Regions from separate parts of the Nitratireductor thuwali genome, predicted to be linked through region 1. Evidence: predicted binding sites of a transcription regulator. Region 1 holds the regulator's gene; the other holds the start of a gene.
What was found. Region 1 encodes PhoB, which activates phosphate uptake and scavenging genes when phosphate is short. Its sites were predicted from a motif close to TGTCATNNANCTGTCAT; they were not measured.
Positions count from the first base shown of each region.

Region 2: the regulator PhoB is predicted to act here: its motif matches at 7,860-7,876, upstream of NTH_RS09275 (alkaline phosphatase D family protein).

Region 1 is NZ_CP030941.1:1,726,565-1,736,717, reverse strand. Features, by position in the region: gene NTH_RS08330 (PstS family phosphate ABC transporter substrate-binding protein) at 1-814, shown strand, start outside; gene pstC (phosphate ABC transporter permease subunit PstC) at 895-2,274, shown strand; gene pstA (phosphate ABC transporter permease PstA) at 2,279-3,571, shown strand; gene pstB (phosphate ABC transporter ATP-binding protein PstB) at 3,585-4,400, shown strand; gene phoU (phosphate signaling complex protein PhoU) at 4,440-5,147, shown strand; gene phoB (phosphate regulon transcriptional regulator PhoB) at 5,161-5,850, shown strand; gene NTH_RS08300 (CRTAC1 family protein) at 5,858-7,486, opposite strand; gene NTH_RS08295 (hypothetical protein) at 7,490-8,914, opposite strand; gene NTH_RS08290 (ROK family protein) at 8,911-10,153, opposite strand, start outside.
Region 2 is NZ_CP030941.1:1,926,654-1,936,806, forward strand. Features, by position in the region: gene ccmB (heme exporter protein CcmB) at 1-511, shown strand, start outside; gene NTH_RS09245 (heme ABC transporter permease) at 582-1,358, shown strand; gene ccmD (heme exporter protein CcmD) at 1,355-1,522, shown strand; gene NTH_RS09255 (DsbE family thiol:disulfide interchange protein) at 1,552-2,139, shown strand; gene NTH_RS09260 (DUF2332 domain-containing protein) at 2,363-3,397, shown strand; gene NTH_RS09265 (LysE family translocator) at 3,433-4,044, opposite strand; gene typA (translational GTPase TypA) at 4,223-6,046, opposite strand; gene NTH_RS09275 (alkaline phosphatase D family protein) at 6,210-7,775, opposite strand; gene NTH_RS09280 (DUF1801 domain-containing protein) at 7,915-8,382, opposite strand; gene NTH_RS09285 (hypothetical protein) at 8,379-8,615, opposite strand; gene NTH_RS09290 (DUF1801 domain-containing protein) at 8,687-9,073, opposite strand; gene NTH_RS09295 (SRPBCC family protein) at 9,193-9,603, opposite strand; gene NTH_RS09300 (ArsR/SmtB family transcription factor) at 9,600-9,923, opposite strand; gene NTH_RS09305 (M3 family metallopeptidase) at 10,055-10,153, opposite strand, start outside.

The sequences.
Region 1 (10,153 bases):
CGGCGTCGACCATCCCGACATCACCGGCGCTTCGCGCGCCATGAAGGAGGGCGAATACAAGCTCTGCCTCGAAAACGGCGTTGAGAGCATCACCGAGGTGCAGATCGGCTCTGACGGCCTGTCCATCGCCCATTCCGTCGATGCCGCCGATCTCGACCTTTCCAAGGCGCAGATCTTCCAGGCGCTCGCCGCAGAGGTGGAAGTGGACGGCGAAGTCGTCGCCAATCCCTACACCCGCTGGAACGAGATCGATCCGTCGCTGCCCGACACCGAAATCACCGTTTTCGGTCCGCCGCCCACCTCCGGCACGCGCGACGCTTTCGTCGAGCTGGTGATGGAAGAGGGCTGCGAGGAGTTTCCGGCTATCGAGGCACTGGAAGGCGACCGCAAGGATGAAGTCTGCCAGCGCATGCGCACGGACGGCCCGTTCGTCGAAGCCGGCGAGAACGACAATCTGATCGTCCAGCGCCTGCAGGCCGATACGAACGCCCTCGGCATCTTCGGCTACTCCTTCCTCTACGAGAACCAGGACACGCTGAAGGCGGTGGCTGTTGACGGCGTCAAGCCGACGCCGGAGACCATTGCCGACGAGAGCTATGCGGTTTCGCGGCCGCTGTTCTTCTACGTGAAGAACGCGCATCGCGGCGTCATTCCCGGACTCCAGGAGTTCGTGGAAGAGTATGTGTCGGAGGAGGCCATGGGCCCCGGCGGGTATCTTTCGGAGCGCGGCCTGATCCCGCTTTCCGACGAGCGTCGCGCCGAGGTTCGCGAAGCTGCCATCGCTGGCAAGAACCTTACGCGTTACACTCAGTAATCGCCATGCCGATAGCGCGCCGCGGGGAGCACTCCGCGCGGCGCGCTCCAACTTGAACGCAGCCAAGGATGCAGACGGCCGTGACCGGATATTTGTTTCTCGCCATCCTCGCGCTGTCGCTCGTCGCCTTTTATGTCGGGCGGTCGACAGCCAACAGGTTCGTTGCGGCCCATGGAGCGGAGGTTCATTCCCGACCGCTCTATCATGGCGCCTTCGCTGCGGTCTGGGTGGGGTTGCCCGCCCTGATACTTGTCGTCCTGTGGCTGCTTTCCCAGGACGGCGTCATCGATCGTCTCATCCTCGCGTCGCTGCCGTCGAGCCTGACCGAAGGAGCCTCGACGTCGCAGCTTTCGCTTTATCTCAGTGAAATCAAGAACGTGGCCTCCGGGCGCATCTTTAGCGAACCCTCTCCCGAAATACGCGCCGCCGCCGAACGGTATCAGAGATGGCATGCCATCGCCGGCTGGGCAATGGTCGTCGTGGCGCTGTCCGTTTCCACCATTGCGCTCTATCTGGCACGCGTGCGCATGGCGCCGAAGTTCCGCGCGCGGCAGAATTTCGAACGGGCGCTCGATATCATCATGATCACGTCGGCCGTCGTGGCGATCCTGGTGACGATCGGCATCATCGTATCGCTGACCTACGAAGCGCTCCAGTTCTTCATGCTGGTGCCGCCGCAGGAGTTCTTCTTCGGGCTCAATTGGGAGCCGCAGATCGCCATCCGCGAGGATCAGGTGGCCGGAACGGGCGCTTTCGGCGCCGTGCCGGTGTTCACGGGAACATTGCTTATCGCGGCCATCGCTCTCATCGTCGCCGTGCCGATCGGACTCTTGTCAGCCCTTTACCTGGTCGAATTCGCGAGCGAGCGTTTCCGTGGGATCGTCAAGCCGATCCTCGAAATCCTCGCCGGTGTGCCGACGGTAGTCTACGGCTTCTTCGCCATTCTTACCGTCGCTCCCGCGATCCGCGAAGCCGGCAGCCTCATCGGTCTCTCCATCTCGCCGAACAGTGCCCTGGCGGCGGGCGGCGTCATGGGCATCATGATCCTGCCCTTCATTTCCTCGCTGTCGGACGATGCGCTGCGTGCCGTGCCGCAATCGATGCGTGACGGCTCCTTCGCGCTGGGCGCGACGCGGGCGGAAACGATCACGCGCGTGCTTCTACCCGCGGCGCTTCCGGGCATCGTGGGCGGTGTTCTGCTGGCCGCCAGCCGCGCCATCGGGGAGACTATGATCGTCGTCATGGCCGCCGGCCTCACCGCCACGCTGACGGCCAATCCGCTGGACGGCGTGACCACGGTTACCGTGCAGATCGTCACGCTGCTGATCGGCGACACCTCCTTCGACAATCCGAAGACGCTGTCGGCTTTCGCTCTCGGGCTCGTGCTGTTCGTCTCGACGCTGTGCCTGAACGTCCTCGCTCTGCGCATTGTGCGCCGCTACCGCGAGAAATATGAGTAGACCCATGTCCGAAAACACATTGACGACGCCCAAACCATTCGACTGGTCCTCACCGGAAGCCGCGGCAATCCGCAAGCGCCGGTATGCCGCCGACCGCCGCCTTCGGCTCTACGGTCTGGCCTCCATCATCACGGCCATCGGGCTGCTTGGCATCCTGATAGCGTCGCTGATCATCACGGGGCATACGGCCTTTGTGCAGACCCATATCGCGGTCGAGTTCACCGTCGATCCGGAGAACGTGCCGGCGGATGACCCGGCAAGCGGCAACTTCCGCGCCGTCGTCGCCGATGCGGCGCAGAAGCTGTTTCCCGATGTCGATGACGCAGCCGAACAGCGCGTGGCCTCGCGCATCCTGTCGAACGGGACGCCCAACATCCTGCGCGACTACGTGGTCGCTAACCCGGAGATCATTGGACAGACCATTACGCTCAAGGTGCCGGCGTCCGATCCCTTCGATCAGCTCAACAAGGGCGTGATCGACCGCGATCTGCCGGAAGACCGCCGCCGCGTTTCGGACACGGAAATCGCGCTGTTCGAGACGTTGGAGGAGCGAGGGCTTGTCACTACGCCCTTTAATTGGGGCCTGTTCTTGAACGCCGACAGCCGCTTCCCGGAGCTCGCGGGCCTGGCCGGCGCCATCACCGGCTCGTTCTATGCCCTTCTCGTCTGCTTTGTCATTTCGTTTCCTCTCGGTATTGCCGCCGCGATTTATCTTGAAGAGTTCGCGCCCAGGAACCGCTGGACCGACCTTGTAGAAGTCAACATCAACAATCTGGCGGCGGTGCCGTCGATCGTATTCGGGCTTCTGGGCCTGGCGGTCTTCATCCAGATCTTCGGCCTGCCGCGTTCGGCGCCGCTTGTGGGCGGCCTTGTCCTTGCGCTGATGACGCTGCCGACGATGATCATTGTCACCCGGGCGGCACTCAAATCGATACCGCCGTCCATCCGTGAAGCCGCGCTGGGCGTTGGCGCTTCCAAGCACGAGGTCATTCTGCATCATGTGCTGCCACTAGCCGTGCCCGGCATCCTGACGGGCACGATCATCGGCCTGGCGCAGGCGCTGGGCGAGACCGCGCCATTGCTTCTGATCGGCATGAACGCCTTTTTGACTTCGCCGCCCGGTGGTATCATGGATCCGGCGACAGCCTTGCCGACGCAGATATTCATATGGGCGGACAGCCCCGAGCGTGGTTTCGTCTCGCGTACGTCGGCCGCGATCCTCGTGCTGCTGGGCTTCCTGATTTTCATGAACGCGTTCGCGATCTATCTGCGGCAACGCTTTGAACGTCGCTGGTGACGGAGTGAGGGATATGAACATGCTGACAGATGCCGCCATAGAAAACGCCATGGACAAGACGCCCGCGCACGAAGCGGTGAAGATGCAGGGTTCAAAGGTTCGCGTCTTCTATGGCGAGAAGCAGGCCCTGTTCGATGTGGATCTCGACATCCGGGAGAACCAGGTGACCGCGCTTATCGGTCCTTCGGGCTGCGGCAAGTCGACCTTCCTGCGTTGTCTCAACCGGATGAACGATACGATCGACATCTGCCGGGTGACCGGCGACATCACGCTCGACGGCGAGGACATCTACGATCCGCGTATCGACGTGGTCGAGCTGCGCGCCAGGGTCGGCATGGTCTTCCAGAAGCCCAACCCGTTCCCCAAATCGATCTATGAAAACGTCGCCTATGGACCGCGCATTCACGGGCTGGCCAACGCCAAGAGCGACATGGACGCGGTCGTTGAGCGGAGCCTGCAGAAGGCCGGTCTATGGAGCGAAGTGAAGGACCGGCTGCACGAGCCTGGCACGGGCCTTTCGGGCGGGCAGCAACAGCGCCTGTGCATCGCCCGCGCCATCGCCGTTTCGCCCGAGGTCATCCTGATGGACGAGCCGTGCTCGGCGCTCGACCCGATCGCCACGGCCCGTGTGGAAGAGCTGATCGACGAGTTGCGCGAGAATTACACCATCGTCATCGTCACGCATTCCATGCAGCAGGCGGCGCGCGTTTCACAGCGCACAGCCATGTTCCACCTCGGCAACCTTGTCGAGGAGGGGCCGACGGACAAAATGTTCACCAATCCCGAAGACAAGCGCACCCAGGACTACATTACAGGCCGCTTCGGCTGACCGGCTGGCAGGACGTTTTTTTCACAAGGAACCGTTTTCATGGGCGAGCATACAGTTACGTCGTTCGACGAGGATCTGGAGCAGATCGACCGGCTGATCCGGGATATGGGCGACCTCGCCGGCGCGATGACCCACGACGCCACGCGGGCTCTCCTCAAATCCGACAATGCCCTGGCGCAGCGGGTCATCTCCGACGATACGATCATGGACGCCAAGCAGCGGGACCTGGACGAGAAGGCCATCACCCTGATCGGCAAGCGGCAGCCGATGGCGCAGGACTTGCGTGCCGTGGTCGGAGGCATCCGCATGGCATCCGACCTCGAGCGGATCGGCGACCTGGCCAAGAATATCGCCAAGCGGGTGGGCGCGGTCGGCGACAGCGCCACGCCGCGCAGCCTCACCCACTCGATCGACGCAATGGCCCAGATGGTCATCGTCCAGGTCAATTCGGTGGTCGAACGCTATGTCGAGCGCCAGCCCGACGCGTTGACCAAGCTGCGCGACGAGGATGAGAAGATCGACATCCATTACACGTCCGTCTTCCGCGAACTCCTCACCTATATGATGGAAGACCCGCGCAACATCACCGCCTGCACCCATTTGCTTTTCTGCGCGAAGAATCTGGAGCGCATAGGCGACCACGTCACCAACATCGCCGAGAACGCCTATTATGTGCTCACGGGCGAACAGCTTCCAGTCCAGCGTCCGAAGCTGGACGAGACGCAAATGACGATGAGCGCGCAATAGCGGAGAGTACTGGATGATCGCACCCAAAGTCATGGTGGTCGAGGACGACGAACCGCTATGCGTCCTGCTGCGCTATAATCTCGAGGCCGAAGGCTATCAGGTCGAGATGATCACACGCGGAGATGAAGCAGAGGTCCGCCTCCAGGAGAACGTTCCCGATTTGCTGGTGCTCGACTGGATGGTGCCGGCGATCTCCGGCATCGAACTGTGCCGCCGGCTGCGCATGCGGGCGGACACCGAGCGCCTGCCCATCATCATGCTGACCGCGCGGGGCGAGGAAAGCGACCGCGTGCGCGGCCTTGCCACCGGTGCCGACGACTATCTCGTGAAGCCGTTCTCGACGCCCGAGTTCATCGCCCGGGTGCGCGCGCTCCTGCGCCGCGCCAAGCCGGAGGTGCTTTCGACGGTGCTGAAGGTGGGCGACATCATTCTCGACCGGGAATCGCACCGGGTCTACCGCCGCAAAAGCGAAATCAGGCTCGGGCCGACGGAGTTCCGCCTGCTGGAGTTCATGATGCAGCACCCAGGCCGCGTCTTCTCGCGGAGCCAGCTTCTCGACAATGTGTGGGGCGAGACGATCTATATCGACGAGCGCACCGTGGACGTGCATGTCGGCCGGCTGCGCAAGGCCGTGAACCAGGGCCGCATGCCCGACGTCATCCGTACCATTCGCGGCGCCGGCTACGCGATACGGGAAGCGTAGAGAGCGATTACTCCCGCGGGTACCAGTACCGCGCTTCCACCGCGCCACGCTCTATCCGCACGAAATTGTTGGCGAAGACGCGGTAGGGCGGGCTCCATTCGCTGTCAGGCCATTTGACGCGGATTTCGGCGCGCTCGGAGGTGCCGACGCCGGCGTGGACGAAGCCGGTTCGTCCCGAGGCATGCCCGCCGCCGACCTGGACGGTGCGGTTGACCGTGCGGGTACCGATCTTCACCGAAACGAGCGCGCCCACCGCGTTCCGGTTGGGGCCTTTCTGGGCGAGTTCTATGGCGACGAAGTTGCCGCCCGGCCTCGGGCCCGCCTCGCTTTTCGCACCGAGATTGCGGAACAGGGACGCGGGCTGCTCGCGGTTGACGACCAACAGATCCAGGAGGCCGTCGGCATTGAAATCCTCGACCACCGCGCCGCGGCCCTTTGTGGGCAGACCGATGCCCGCCGTGCCGCCCGCTTCCGCGAAAGAACCGTCCCACTGGCCGAGCAGGAGATTGTCGGGATCGATGGCGGCGAAATCGGGCATCTGCTCGACATTGCCCTTGGCGATGAAGAGGTCGAGCAGGCTGTCATTGTTGAAGTCGGCGAACTCCGCATGCCAGCCGGTGGAGGGCTTCAGATCCCTGCCCTTGTAGGGCCGGTGCGCTGTCGCGCCGCGCTCGAAGGCGATGTCGGTGTAGATCGGACGGTCTTCCGCCGCCTCCTCGTCGAGGCGCTGCAGCTTGGTGTCGCCCATCGAGGTGAGAGCGTATTCGGGGTAGCCGTTGCCGTCGATGTCGCCCTCGGCGATGCCCATCCCCCAGATCGTCAGATGCCGCCAGCCCTCCGACCGGCTGAAGAGCCGGGGCGCGCGGCCCGGCTCCACGTGCCAGAGCTGTTCCTCGCCGCCGCGATAATAGTGCCGGTCATTGGTGATCCGCAAGTCCTGCGTACCCGAGCGGTTCCAATCGGTGAACAGCATGGACAGGGTGCAATAGCCGGGCGCCAGCGGGCGGCGGTCGTCATACAGCGGCCCTTCTTCCCCTTGCGCGGGGCGGTATAGAGCATTGTCGTGGCAGGTGCCCCAGGGTGCGCCGGGGGCGGTGCGATCCACATAGTTGCCGATGGCCAAAGTCGGGTAGGCGTTGCCTTCCTCCCATGTGGCGGAAAAGGCGGTGGTCCATTCGCGCCCGCCCTCGAAGGCGAAGGCTTCGTTGGCCGGCTCGAAGCGGCATTCCGGCCCGCCTTTCAAGAGGATGTTCTCGCCGAGGCGCAGCAGCACGAGGTCCTGGTAACCGTCATTGTCGATATCGAGCGGGTATGCACCGAGCACCTTTTCGAGATCGCGAGGCTTCAACCCGGTCTCGACCGCCTCGAAACGAAGGCGGCCACCGGTGTTGCTCCGATTGATGTAGAGCTTCGCCGGCAGCTTGCCACCCGCAATGAGGAGGTCCGGCATGCGGTCGCCGTTGCAGTCGAAGGAGGCTGCGCCGCCGCCTACGAAATATTCCCAGGGGCCCCGATAGGCGTGGTCGATGCCGGCTTCGACCGCCTCCTCCTGCATCGCAGGAACATCGCTGACGGGGCCGGCGATGCTTGCCGGGATGCAAGCCAGTAGCGCTGTTATCGCAATCGCGGTCCGCATTGCCTACTCCTCGATCACCAGCGTCTTCAGGAACGCGACGAGCGCGGTTCGGTCTTCGTCGGAGGCGGCAACATAGCGGTCGCGCGCGGCCCGCCCCTCGCCGCCATGGGCGCGGATCACCTCATCCAGCGTCGGCAGGTCGTTGCGGTGGCCATAGGGGCCCGTCGAGCCTGCACCCCAGAGTTCGGCGGTCATGAAGACATTACGCTCGACGAAGCGCTGGGCAAGGAGCTCGTTGCCGAGCGTCGCCACTTCCTGATCGGCGATAACGTGGCGCTTGAGGTCGCCAAACAGCGGCACCAGCACATTGCCTTCGGCATCCCGGGGAAGGGTGCTCGCCCATTCGAGCAGGGCCAGATCGTAGGTCACGGGCTCGGCCAGTTCGCCGTCGCGCAGCGTTCCGGCCATATCCAGCGGGCCGGGATCTGCGAACTCCAAGGAGTTCAGCGGCAAGGCGCGCTTGTGGCATGCAACGCAGCCCATCGCATCGAACAGGGCGCTGCCGCGCGCGGCCGGCGCCTCCCATTCAGGCTGCTCGGGTTCGAAGACGACGGGCGCCTTCAGCCCTGCCTGCCATGCCACCAGCGCCGAAATGTCGCCGTCGCGGATCTCATCCTCGACCCCGTCACCGTCGTGGTCGCGCTCGCCGGTCCAGCGCGGACCGAAACGCTCGGTGGCCTGCATGCCGTGATGATGATTGAGCGCGTTGACGGTGAACTGGCGGATCGACGTCATCACGCCCTTCTGGCTGAACGGGCGCACGACGAGATCGTCGTCGACGCCCTCGACACCCGCAAGATCCAGCATGCCGTCGGGCTCTGCGGTGATCGTTCCGAAGGAGACGCCCTTGCTGGCGAGGGTGGCCGTGGTGGGCTTGCCGGTCCCACGCGCCGCCTCCAGGGTCCGCCGCCGCGTCTCGCGCAGGTCGGCCGTCATCTCACGGGCGAGCAGTTCGATCAGCCCGGCGCCGAAGAGATGGTTGGAACCGCGTTCATTGGAAAACTGGGGGTCAAGGCTATCGAAATCGGCGCTCTCGAAACCTTCGGATACGAAGACATTGGTCACGAAATCTCCGGCGCCGCCGACGATGGGCATATTGTGGCAGCCTGCGCAGGAATTTGCGTCCATCCCGGCCGAACGGAAAAAGCCGTTCTCGGGCGGGCGCTTGCGCTTGGTCGGCACAATCGCCTGGGTCGCGAAAGGCCGGCCCACGCCGTCCGCTGGCGTGAAATGGCCGATGAAGAGATGCTCGCCGCGCTCGCGCAAGGCGTCCAGCGCGGCGCGGTCCAGCTTGTCCGCAAGCGTGTCCTGTTCGACCGCACCCGGCATCACCGCCTCGTTCCAGGGCTCCGCGCCGGCCATGGGAGCAGGCATCGTGCAAAGGGCGGCGCCCAGGAGCGCCAACCTTTTCCATGTGCGGAGGTTCATGCGACGTCCTCCCTTCCCGGGGCGCCGACCGGCAGGGCCAGATGGAGGGCCGGCGCAAAATAGTCTCTATCCAGGCTGGTCAGAGCGGTCATTGCGCATCCATGCTCGATCAGGGGAACCTCGTTGCTCTCCGTCTCAAAGCTGATGGCGTCGGCATGCTGACCGCCAGCCGTCTGTGCCAGATACCGGCGTATTCCCGGTTCCAGGAGGTCGAACGCCGCCGTGCCCTGTCCGACCACGGCAATGGGCGCGGGATCGATCAGCGCGAACAGATTGCCCAGCCCGTAGCCGAGCGCCTCGGCGGCCTCGCGGAAGGCCTCGCCAGCCCGCTCGCCGCCGGCCCGGGCGGCATTGGCGAGTGCTTCCATCTCCGAAGCGTCGATGTCGGCGATGGGCTTTTCTAACGGGCTCTTGCCATGGGCGCGCCGCCAGATCGCGTAGTTGCCGGCAAAGGCCTCAATACAGCCGCGCTTGCCGCAGCGGCAGAGGGGCCCGTCCGGCCGGTGGTTCATATGGCCGAACTCGCAGCCGGACGAATGCTCGCCCGTGAACATATGGCCGTTCAGCATCAGGCCCATGCCGATGCCGTGGGACAGGAGGATCGCAACAAAATTGTCCCGATAGCGCTCGGGCCGGAGCCAGCGCAGGGCGGCGGCGATGAGATTGCAGTCGTTGTGGACCGTCACCGGAACCGAAAAAACATCCTCCAGCAACGGGCCGAAGGCGACATTCGCGTGGGGGCTGATGGGTGACCACAGCATTTCCCTGCCAGCCGAATCGGCAATGCCCTGCACGGCGATGCCTATGCGCATGATCTGCCCATGGCCGGCGGTGACCTTCCTCACTGCATCCACGGTCGCATCCATCAGCTCCTGGCGGCTCAGAGCCAGTGTCGGCAGGCGGTAGCCGTACCGGGCGACGGGTGCGCCGCAATAGTCCACCAGCACGGCCGACAGGCTGTTGAAGGACAGGATGAGGCAGACGACGCGGGCGGCCTCGGGATCGGGTGCGATGGCAATTTGCGGCCGTCCGCGCCGCGGCGCGGCGGCTTCGCCGGGCGGCACCTCGCGCATGATGCCCTCTTCGATGAGATCGGAGGCAATGGCGGAGATGGTGGAATGGCTGAGGCCTGTCACACGCGCGATGTGCGTGCGCGAGGGCCTGTCCGCCTGGCGGACTGCGGCAATGACCATCGCCCGATTGCGCTTGCGCATCTCGTCGTGACGGATTCCGACCGTC
Region 2 (10,153 bases), 200 kb from region 1:
GTGGATCGGCGCGCTGCTGGCAAGCCTGCTCGGCCTCGAGCGCCTGTTCCAGGCCGACCGCGAGGACGGCTCGCTCGACCTGCTCATTGCGTCGGACCGCCGCCACATGCTTGCAGTCACCGTCTTCGTCAAATGCCTGGCCCACTGGACGGCCAATATATTGCCGCTGGTCGCCGTCTCTCCATTGCTCGGCCTTTTCATGAATGTCCCGCCGCTCGGAATAGGGGCCGCCACGCTGACCCTTCTGGTGGGCACGCCGGCCATTCCCTTCATCGGCGCCGTCGGTGCGGCGCTCGCCGTCTCGCTCCCGCGCGGCGGCCTCCTGGTCTCGGTGCTGGTCCTGCCGCTGACGGTACCGGTGCTGATTTTCGGCGTGTCGGCCGTGCGCGGGGCCGTTGCCGATCCGGACCCTTTTCTGCCGGCCTTCCTCATTCTCGCCGCGCTTACGCTCTTCTTTGGCGTAATCGGCCCCCTGGCCGCCGCCTTGGCCCTGCGCTGGAGCGGCGACTGACGGGGCGGAGCGGCACTTTGCGGCAACAGGACGAATTGCGAACGAGGCCAAGCAGCGCTATCTACCGGTCATGAACGAGCCCCCGAAACCTTCAAGCCTGACGGCGCTGGCCAATCCCACCCGCTTTCTGTCGCTGGCCGACCGTCTGGTGCCATGGCTGGGCGCCGTTTCGCTGGGGATACTGGCCGTCGGACTCTATCTCGCTTTTGCCGCGCCCGAGGATTATCAGCAGGGCATCACGGTTCGCATCATGTACATCCATGTCCCGTTCGCGTGGATCGCCATGCTCTGCTATTCGCTGATGGCGGCCTCGGCGCTCGGGACCCTCGTGTGGAAGCACCCGCTGGCCGACGTCTCGCTGAAAGCGGCCGCGCCCATCGGCGCCGTCTTCACCGCGCTGGCGCTGTTCACCGGCTCCGTCTGGGGCAAGCCCATGTGGGGCACATGGTGGGTGTGGGATGCGCGGCTGACGTCGGTCTTTGTGCTTTTCCTGATGTATCTCGGCATCGTCGCGCTGACTCGCGCCATGGACGATCCGGCCCGTTCCGCCCGCGCGGCCGCGATCCTCACGCTGGTCGGCTTCATCAATATCCCGATCATCAAGTTTTCGGTCGATTGGTGGAACACGCTGCACCAGCCGGCCTCCGTGTTCCGCCTCGACGGGCCGACGATCCACGCCAGCCTTCTATGGCCGCTCCTCGTCTGCGCCCTCGGTTTCACGCTGCTTTTCCTGACGCTGCATCTCATGGGCATGCGCGCCGAAATCTGGCGCCGCCGCGTTGCGGCCATGCGCCGGCTTTCCGCCCGCGCGGCAGATCTGCGGCCAGCCGGGGCACGCGCCGGATGAGCCATCTCGCCTATGTCACCGCCGCATATCTCGGCTCCGCGCTCGCTATTGCCGGGCTGGCGCTGTGGATCCTGCTCGATCAGCGCGCCCGCAGGCGCGAGCTGAAGGAACTGGAAGCGCGCGGCATACGCCGCCGCGCCCAACGCACGGATGCCGGGTCGTGAGCGAAGCACCGAGGGGGCACGGCAAAGCAGTGTCGGGCAAGGAACGGACGGAGGCGGGCCATCCGCTGCGCAGGATCTTCGTGATCCTGCCGCTGTTGGCCTTTCTGGCGTTGTCGGCCGTCTTCCTGATGCAGCTCCTTTCCGGCCGCGACACCGCCGTGGTGCCTTCCGCACTGATCGGCGAGCAAGCCCCGCAGACGAGCCTGCCGCCCCTGGAAGGCCTGGCCCTGCCCGGCCTGGAGCCGGCCGACTTCCTGGGCAAGGTGTCCCTGGTCAATGTGTGGGGCTCCTGGTGCGGTCCCTGCCGACAGGAACACCCGCTGCTCATGGAACTTGCCAGGGACGACAGGGTCCGGCTCGTGGGCCTGAACTACAAGGACAGACCCGAGAATGCCCGCCGCTTCCTGGGCGAACTCGGCAATCCATATGAGGCGATAGGCGTCGACCGCAACGGCCGCGCCGCCATCGAATGGGGCGTCTACGGCGTGCCCGAAACCTTCCTCGTCGGCCCCGACGGCACCATCCGCTATAAGCACGTAGGCCCCTTCACGCCGCAGAGCATCCAACGCGAGCTGATGCCGGAGATCGACAAGGCGCTCAAGGACGCGCCGGCCTAGATGTGAGCTTTCATGAGGTTGTCCATTTGGACGCACGAAGGACGCTCTGACACTTTGAATCTACGCATCGTGCTTTCCGAAAATCGATTCCGATTTCCGGGCCGATGCTGTAGCGCAGGTCCTGGAAAAGTGGGAACCGGTCTTCGTCCGGAAACTGCGCAGAACCAGGCAGATTGTCCCTCGCCCCCGCGCCGGATATGCTGCGCCGCGCATGAGGGAACGGATGAGTATCCGCCAACACTTCCTGAGGCAGGCCAAGGCCTGTGATGAACTCGGATCGCCTTTCACGGCGCGCCTGTGCAGGCTTCTGCCCTCCTTGCTGGATCAGACGGCGGAGGTGGGCGGCATCGTGACCGGGTGGGGCGGGAACGCCGGGGCCGATGCTCTCGCACTGCGTTTCTGCGGCGGATTGCATGCGCTCGTACTTTCGGACCGGGCTCCCGCACTGGCCGCGAGCTATCCGCCCAATGTGACCAACGACGAAGAGTTGGCCCGTGCCATCGTCGCCGCCACCCTCAATGAGCTCGCCTTTCTGGTCGAGTTTCTAAAAAGGCCGCCGCAGACTAATGAGATCGGCCGCTCGGCCATGCTGTTGCCGGGCCTGCTGGCGGTCGGGCGGGAAACGGCCATGCCGATCCAGCTGTGCGAGATCGGGGCGAGCGCCGGCCTTAACCTGATGCTCGACCGCTTTCACTACCGCTACGGCAAGACGTGCTGGGGCGACGAAGCCGCGCCGGTGAGGCTTGCGCCCGAGATACGAGGAAAAGGCCCCCCGCTCGGAGGCTTTCTCGACATCTCGGATCGTCGCGGCTGCGATACGGCGCCGATCGATATTGCGGACGCGGAGGAGCGCCTGCGCCTCAGATCCTATATCTGGGCCGATCAGACGGAGCGGCTTGACCGCCTTGACGCCGCTTTGGCGCTGGCCACCCAGGATCCGCCGCCCGTGGAAACTTCGGACGCTGCGGATTTCGTCGAGAAGATGCTCGCCCGGCGCGACCCTTCATCGGCCTTCGTGCTTTTCCATTCGATCATGTGGCAATATGTGCCTGAAGCCACGCAGAGGCGCATCGAGAAATGCCTCGACACCGCGGGAAACCTCCCTGGCGCGGCACCCATTGCTTGGCTGCGCATGGAGCCCGTTGCCAGCGGCGCTCCCTATGCCACGCTGCGCTTGAACCTTTGGCCGGGCGGCGCAGCGCGCGACCTTGCCCACTGCAACTATCATGGCCGCTGGATCGAATGGATCGAGCGTTAGTCGGGCGCTATGGAACGGTTACCCTCGCCTCCCGTTCACCGCGCCGAGAACGCCAGTCTGAGCCCGAGCGCCGCGAAGGCGGCGGCGAAGCTGCGGCGCAGCCACTTCATGACGGCCGGGCTGCTCAGCACCCTGCCGCGCACGAGAGCTGCCATCTGCCCGTAGGCGATGAAGATGACGAATGTCATCGCCATGAAGACGAAGCCGAGCCAGCCCATGGCGACGGCCGGAACGGCCGCGTCTACCGGCACGAACTGCGGCAGGAAGGCCAGGAAGAAGATCGACAGCTTGGGATTGAGGATATTGATCAGGAAGCCGCGGCGGATGATCTTCCAGTGCGGCACCTGCGCGCGGTCCGGCGCAGCCTCGAGGAGGCCCTTTTCCCTGAGTGCGCCCCAGGCCATCCATAGTAGGTAGAGCACGCCGGCGAACTTGACCGCCTGGAAGAGCACGGCGCTGGCATGCAACAGCGCCGCAAGGCCGAGGATCGCCGCCGCTATGTGCGGCAGGATGCCGAGCGTGCAGCCGAAGGCCGCCGAAACCGAAGCCCCGCCGCCGCGCCCCAGTGCGATGGCAAGCGTATAGATCACGCCTGTCCCGGGAATGAGCACGACCACCAGGGCCGTAAGCAGGAATGCCGGGTCCAACGGGCCGCCTCCGCATCAAAACATGATCCCGAAAAGTGTATTCCGGTTTTCGTGAAAGATCATGCCAAAACTGGGACCCGGGTCGTGACGACGATTCGATGAAGGTCGTCACGGCCCAGGGAGGCGGCAGTGTGCCTGATGGCTGCACACTGTCAAGCCGGCGGCGTTTCTGTTCCGCTTACGCGGCCCCCGCCCGCTGCTTTTCGAAGCGCTTGCGCTCGTTCGGATCGAGATAGAGCTTGCGCAGGCGGATGGACTTGGGCGTCACCTCCACCAGCTCGTCGTCCTGGATCCACGAAAGCGCCCGCTCCAGCGTCATGCGGATCGGCGGGGTGAGCTTGACGGCGTCGTCCTTGCCCGAAGCCCGGACGTTGGTCAGCTTCTTGCCCTTGAGCACGTTCACTTCCAGGTCGTTGTCGCGGGAGTGGATGCCGATGATCATACCCTGATAGACCTTGGTGCCGGCGTCGATGACCATCGGCCCGCGGTCTTCCAGGTTGAACAGCGCGTAGGCGACCGCCTCGCCGCTGTCGTTTGAAATCAGCACGCCGTTCACCCGGCCCGGCAATTCGCCCTTGTAGGGCTGGTACTCGTGGAACAGGCGGTTCATCACCGCCGTGCCGCGCGTATCGGTCAGAAGCTCCGACTGATAGCCGATCAGGCCACGCGTCGGCGCATGGAAGACCAGCCTCTGGCGGTTGCCGCCCGAAGGCTTCAGCTCCACCATCTCGGCCTTGCGCTCCGACATCTTCTGCACGACGACGCCCGCATGCTCTTCGTCGACGTCGATGACCACTTCCTCGATGGGCTCCAGAAGCTGGCCGCTGTCATCCTTGTGCATGACCACGCGCGGGCGCGAAACGGCCAGTTCGAAGCCCTCGCGCCGCATCGTCTCGATCAGCACCGCCAGTTGCAACTCGCCGCGGCCCGAGACGTAGAAGGAATCCTTGTCGTCGGCTTCCTCGATCTTCAGCGCGACATTGCCCTCGGCCTCCTTCAGGAGACGGTCGCGGATGACGCGGCTCGTCACCTTGTCGCCCTCGGTACCGGCCAGCGGCGAATCGTTGACGATGAAGGACATGGTCACCGTCGGCGGATCGATCGGCTGCGCGCTGAGCGGCTCGCTCACCGACGGATCGCAGAACGTGTCGGCGACCGTGCCCTTCGAAAGGCCGGCAATGGCGACGATGTCGCCCGCCTGCGCCTCGTCGATCGGCTGACGCTCCAGTCCGCGGAAGGCCAGGATCTTCGAAACGCGGCCGGTCTCCAGCAGCGTGCCGTCATGATGCAGCACCTTCACCGCCTGGTTCGGCTTGACGGAGCCGGATTCGACGCGGCCCGTGATGATCCGCCCGAGAAACGGATTGGCTTCCAGGATCGTGCCGATCATGCGGAACGGGCCGGGATGGACCGTCGGCGCCGGCACATGCTTGATCACCAGATCGAACAGCGGCGCCAGGCCCTGGTCCTTCGGCCCCTCGGGATTTTCCGAAACCCAGCCGTCCCGGCCGGAGCCGTAGAGGATCGGGAAATCGAGCTGCTCGTCGGTCGCGTCCAGCGCGGCGAAAAGGTCGAACACCTCGTTGACCACCTCGACATGGCGCGCGTCGGGGCGGTCGATCTTGTTTATGACGACGATGGGCTTCAGCCCGACCTTCAGCGCCTTGCCGACGACGAATTTCGTCTGCGGCATGGGGCCTTCGGCGGCATCGACCAGCACGATGGCGCTATCCACCATCGACAGGATGCGCTCCACCTCGCCGCCAAAATCGGCGTGGCCGGGCGTATCGACGATGTTGATGCGGGTATCCTTCCAGTCGACCGAGGTCGCCTTGGCCAGAATGGTGATGCCGCGTTCCTTTTCCAGATCGGTCGAATCCATGGCGCGTTCGGCGACGCGCTGGTTCTCGCGGAACGAGCCGGACTGTTTCATCAGCTCGTCGACGAGCGTGGTCTTCCCATGGTCAACGTGGGCGATGATCGCAATATTGCGCAGGTTCATAGGTTCTCTTTGGAATCAGGCTGGCCAGCGAACAAAACGCGGCCAAGTTTCGTTGGCCGCGCTCATACAGCTTTTTTCGCAGATGCGAAAGGGCTTAGCGGTTGTTTGGAATTCCGCTGCGGCGAGGCGGACGCTTGCCGCAGCGGGATGGTCGAACGGTGGCTTAAGCCGAGCGCACCGGATCGAGGGTTACCTTATAGAGCTCATTGTTGTCGCGATCCATCAGCCGCACCGTCATCTGCTCGCTGTTCGCTTCGATGTCGGCCAGCCCGAAGAATTGGAAACCGGCCGATGGCGGCAGGTTCGCGCCCTGCTCCTCGCTCGGCGCCTTCACATATTTCAGTTCGGGCCCGAAAGTGCCGTCGAGGTCGTTGGGGCCGAAGGTGCCGGCGTGCAGCGGGCCCGAAACGAACTCCCAGAAAGGCTTGAAGTCCTGGAAGGCCGCTTTGTCGGGATTGTAGTAGTGCGCCGCCGTGTAGTGAACGTCGGCCGTGAACCAGACTGTGTTGTCGATGCCCGCGTTCTTTATGTAGCGAAGAAGGTCGGCGATTTCAATCTCCCGCCCGCCGGGCTGGCCGGCGCCGCGGTCGGCGATGCCTTCGATCCTGTCGCCGTCCGGCACCACGAGGCCTATCGGCATGTCCGAAGCGATAACCTTCCAGGTTGCCCGGGAATTGGCCAGCTCCCGCTTCAGCCACTTCACCTGCTCCTCGCCTATGATGCGGGCTTCCTCGCTCATTTCCCGCTGCGGCGTATCGGTATTCGCGCCGCGATAGGAGCGCAGATCGAGGAAGAAGACATCGAGCAGCGGCCCGTAGGAGATCTTGCGGTAGACGCGGCCGGGCTCGGCCGGCGTGAAGCGGATCGGCGTCATCTCGTGGAAGGCGCGCGCCGCGCGGGCCGTCAGCAGCGGTACGGATTTCTCCGTATAGCGGTCATCCTGCGAAAGATCCTTGGAAGCCGACCAGTTGTTGACCACCTCGTGGTCGTCCCACTGGAACAAGGTCGGGCACACGGCATTCAGCGCGCGCACATGCTCGTCCATCATGTTGTATTTCCACTGGCCGCGAAACTCGTCCAGCGTCTCGGCCACCTTGCGCTTCTCGTCGATGAGGACGGCGTTCTTCCACACGCTGCCGTCCTTCAGCCTCACCTCGTCTTCCATGGGGCCATCCGCATAGATCGTGTCGCCCGAATGCAGGAAGAAATCCGGCTGATGCCCGGCCATCGTGGCATAGGTCTTCATCCCCGTCTCGTCGATGCCCCAGCCCTGGCCGGCCGTATCCCCCGACCAGGCGAAACGGATATTGCGTCGGCCCGCCGGCGCCGTCCTGAACCGGCCGATAATAGGCTCGGAACCCGCATTGACGTCGCTGAGGTCGTAGGCCGTCATGCGATAGAAAACCTCCTGGTCGGGGGTCAGCTCGGTCAGGAGCCGCTTGACCGCGAAATCGCTCTCCGGCAGCGCGTCGAGCGGTGGCAGCCTGCGCGCGTCCGCCAAGCTCTCGGTCGTCGCCACCTCGAACTGCACCCGCGCCGGCCTGTCCGTCCGCGTCCAGATCATGCCGGAACTGGTGTCCACGTCGCCCGACTGGACGCCGTGTGTGAACTGCGGGCGTGATGACGCACGCGAGATGGCCGGCATGGCAAGGCCGGCGGCGACCGAAAGAACGGCGGCGCTGCCGCTCGTCAGGAATTGGCGGCGGGTACGCACTGCAAAAGGCTTCATGACAGTCTCCCTCATGATCTGGTGGCGAGGGATGCAATGTCGTTGGCCACTGTGGCAGGCGATTATCGGTTGCGTGACAGGCTTTTGAAACTTGCGTGACGGAGGGCGATTGCCGTGCCAAAGGTGGCGCCGGCGACCGTCACATTCGTTCGCCCGGCAGCTGGCTGGCTTGCTTCACCCAATCGGCGAACTGCTCTTCGTCGAGCTGACCCTCGTAAATGTCGAGATAGCGCACTTCCGGGTGTTTGGACTTTCCGGGCGGCACAGGCCGCAGCGACGTGCCGCGGAAGAAGGTCACCTTGATATACTTCGTGAAGCAGTGAAAGCTGAGGAACCAGCCCTCGTCTTCAATGCCATAGAAGGGTGAGTTCCATTTGACCGCCTTGCTCACGCCGGGAACGGTGCGCGTGATGATTGCGTCGAGGCGGCGCCCGACATCGCTTTTCCAGCCCGGCATCGCCGCGATATAGGCCTGCACGGGGGCATCGCCATAGCCCTTCGCGATCTGGGGATTGCCGCCCGAGAGGAGGACGGGCTTGCCGGGTTCCGATTTGGTGGCGGGCTTTGTCGCCTTCGCCCGCTTCCTGGGTGCCTCCTTGTCGTTCATCGTGTTCGCGCCTCTCCTGTGGCTCGTCCTCCGCTGCGCCGCTTGGCGGCATACGGCAGCACGAACATGTAAAGGCCCGTGAACAGGAGCACGAAGAGCGGAGGCAGCGGCGAATAGACCAGCCAGGGGGGAGGTTCCCCGAGCCCCATGGCAACGAAGTTGGCGGTGACGGCCAACGTAAAGGCAATAGCCACCCAGCGGTGGATCTGCCGGATCCATCTGTTCCAGTTCAATGGTGCCTCCTTCGAAATCGAATCGAAGCGGATCGAGCGCCCTTCGTGCGTCTGGATAAACGCACGGCCTTCTACGCGGCGTTCAGCGCCACGGCCGCCCGGACAAGAGCCTTCAACGCCTCCTCGTCGATCTCGTCTCCTTCGTGCAAGTCGATCGCCCGCCTGGTGTTGCCCTCGAGACTTGCATTGAAGAGGCCGGAAGGATCCTCAAGCGCGGCCCCCTTGGCAAAGGTCATCTTCACGGCCTTCTTGTAGGTCTCGCCGGTGCAGATCATTCCGTCATGATACCACACCGGCACCCCTCTCCACTTCCACTCCTCGACCACCTCGGGATCGGCCTGCTTGATGAGGGCGCGGAGCCGGGAGAGCATCTCTCCCCGCCAGTCGCCCAACTCCCGGATCCTCTCGTCTATCATCTGGGACGGAGTTTTCTCCTGTCGAGGCCCGCTGGTGCTCATGAAGTTCCCTCTTTCCGTTCCTCTTGTTCCCGGGGTCAGATGACGATTCAAGCACTCATCGTCATGATCCAAGCCGGTGCTGCGCCATCGACGCCTGCCCCGCGCCGTGCGGGCGGATGTCAGTCCATGCGCTCCAGAACCTGCTCCAGGGCCGCGAAGAATCTCGGCCAACCGGCCTTGGCGCCCCGGTAGTATGGCTGCTGATCCGGCCTGAAGCCCCTTTGCTCCATGCGCAGCCGGGTCCCCGTGCTCGTCGGCGTGAGGGTCCATGTGATGACGCTTCTGAGAGCCTTGGTATCCCACGTGTAGGACAGTGTCTTGTTCGGCTCGGCTGTCTGGACCCGCCCGTCCACGGAACCCCAGTCCGCGCTGAGTTGGAACCTGTGGCCTACATCCGGCTTGAAATCGTTCTTCATCAGCCATTCCTCCATCAGGTGCGGCTGGGTGAGCGCGCGCCAGATCTTTTCCGGCGGATGGGGTACTTCCCGTTCGACAACGACGGAGAGCGTTTCGGCCGCGGCATCGGTCATTGGTCCATCCTTTGGAGCAGATCTTCGAGATCGTCGAACCGGCTTTGCCAGAACCGGCCCATCTGGTTTGTCCAGTCGACCAGCGGGGAAAGCGCGTCCAGCTGCGCGCTGTAGTGCGTCTGTCGTCCTTCATGGCGGTCGCGCACCAGCCCTGCCCTTTTCAGGACACCCAGATGCTTCGAGACGGCCGGCTGCGAGACGCCGGCCTGAGCCGTCAGGGCCCCCACCGTCTGATCGCCGTCACGGCACAGCCGCTCGAAAATCGCCCGCCGCGTCGGATCGGCGAGCGTCTTGAAAAGGATGTCGTGGGGTTGCGGCATGAGGATATATAACTCGCTGGCTATTGATCAAACCAATAACCGACGGGATATGTGTGTGTCAAGCGCCCGATGGACCGGCACGGCGATGCAGGTCCCGGGGCCGCTCGCCGGGACTTCTGCCCGCGTTGGCTTCAAGCCAGCCCCTTCTTCTCCATCATCGCCTCGGGGCTCGGCATCCTCCCGCGGAACGCCTTGTAGAGCGCTTCCGGGTCTGCCGTGTCGCCCGCCGC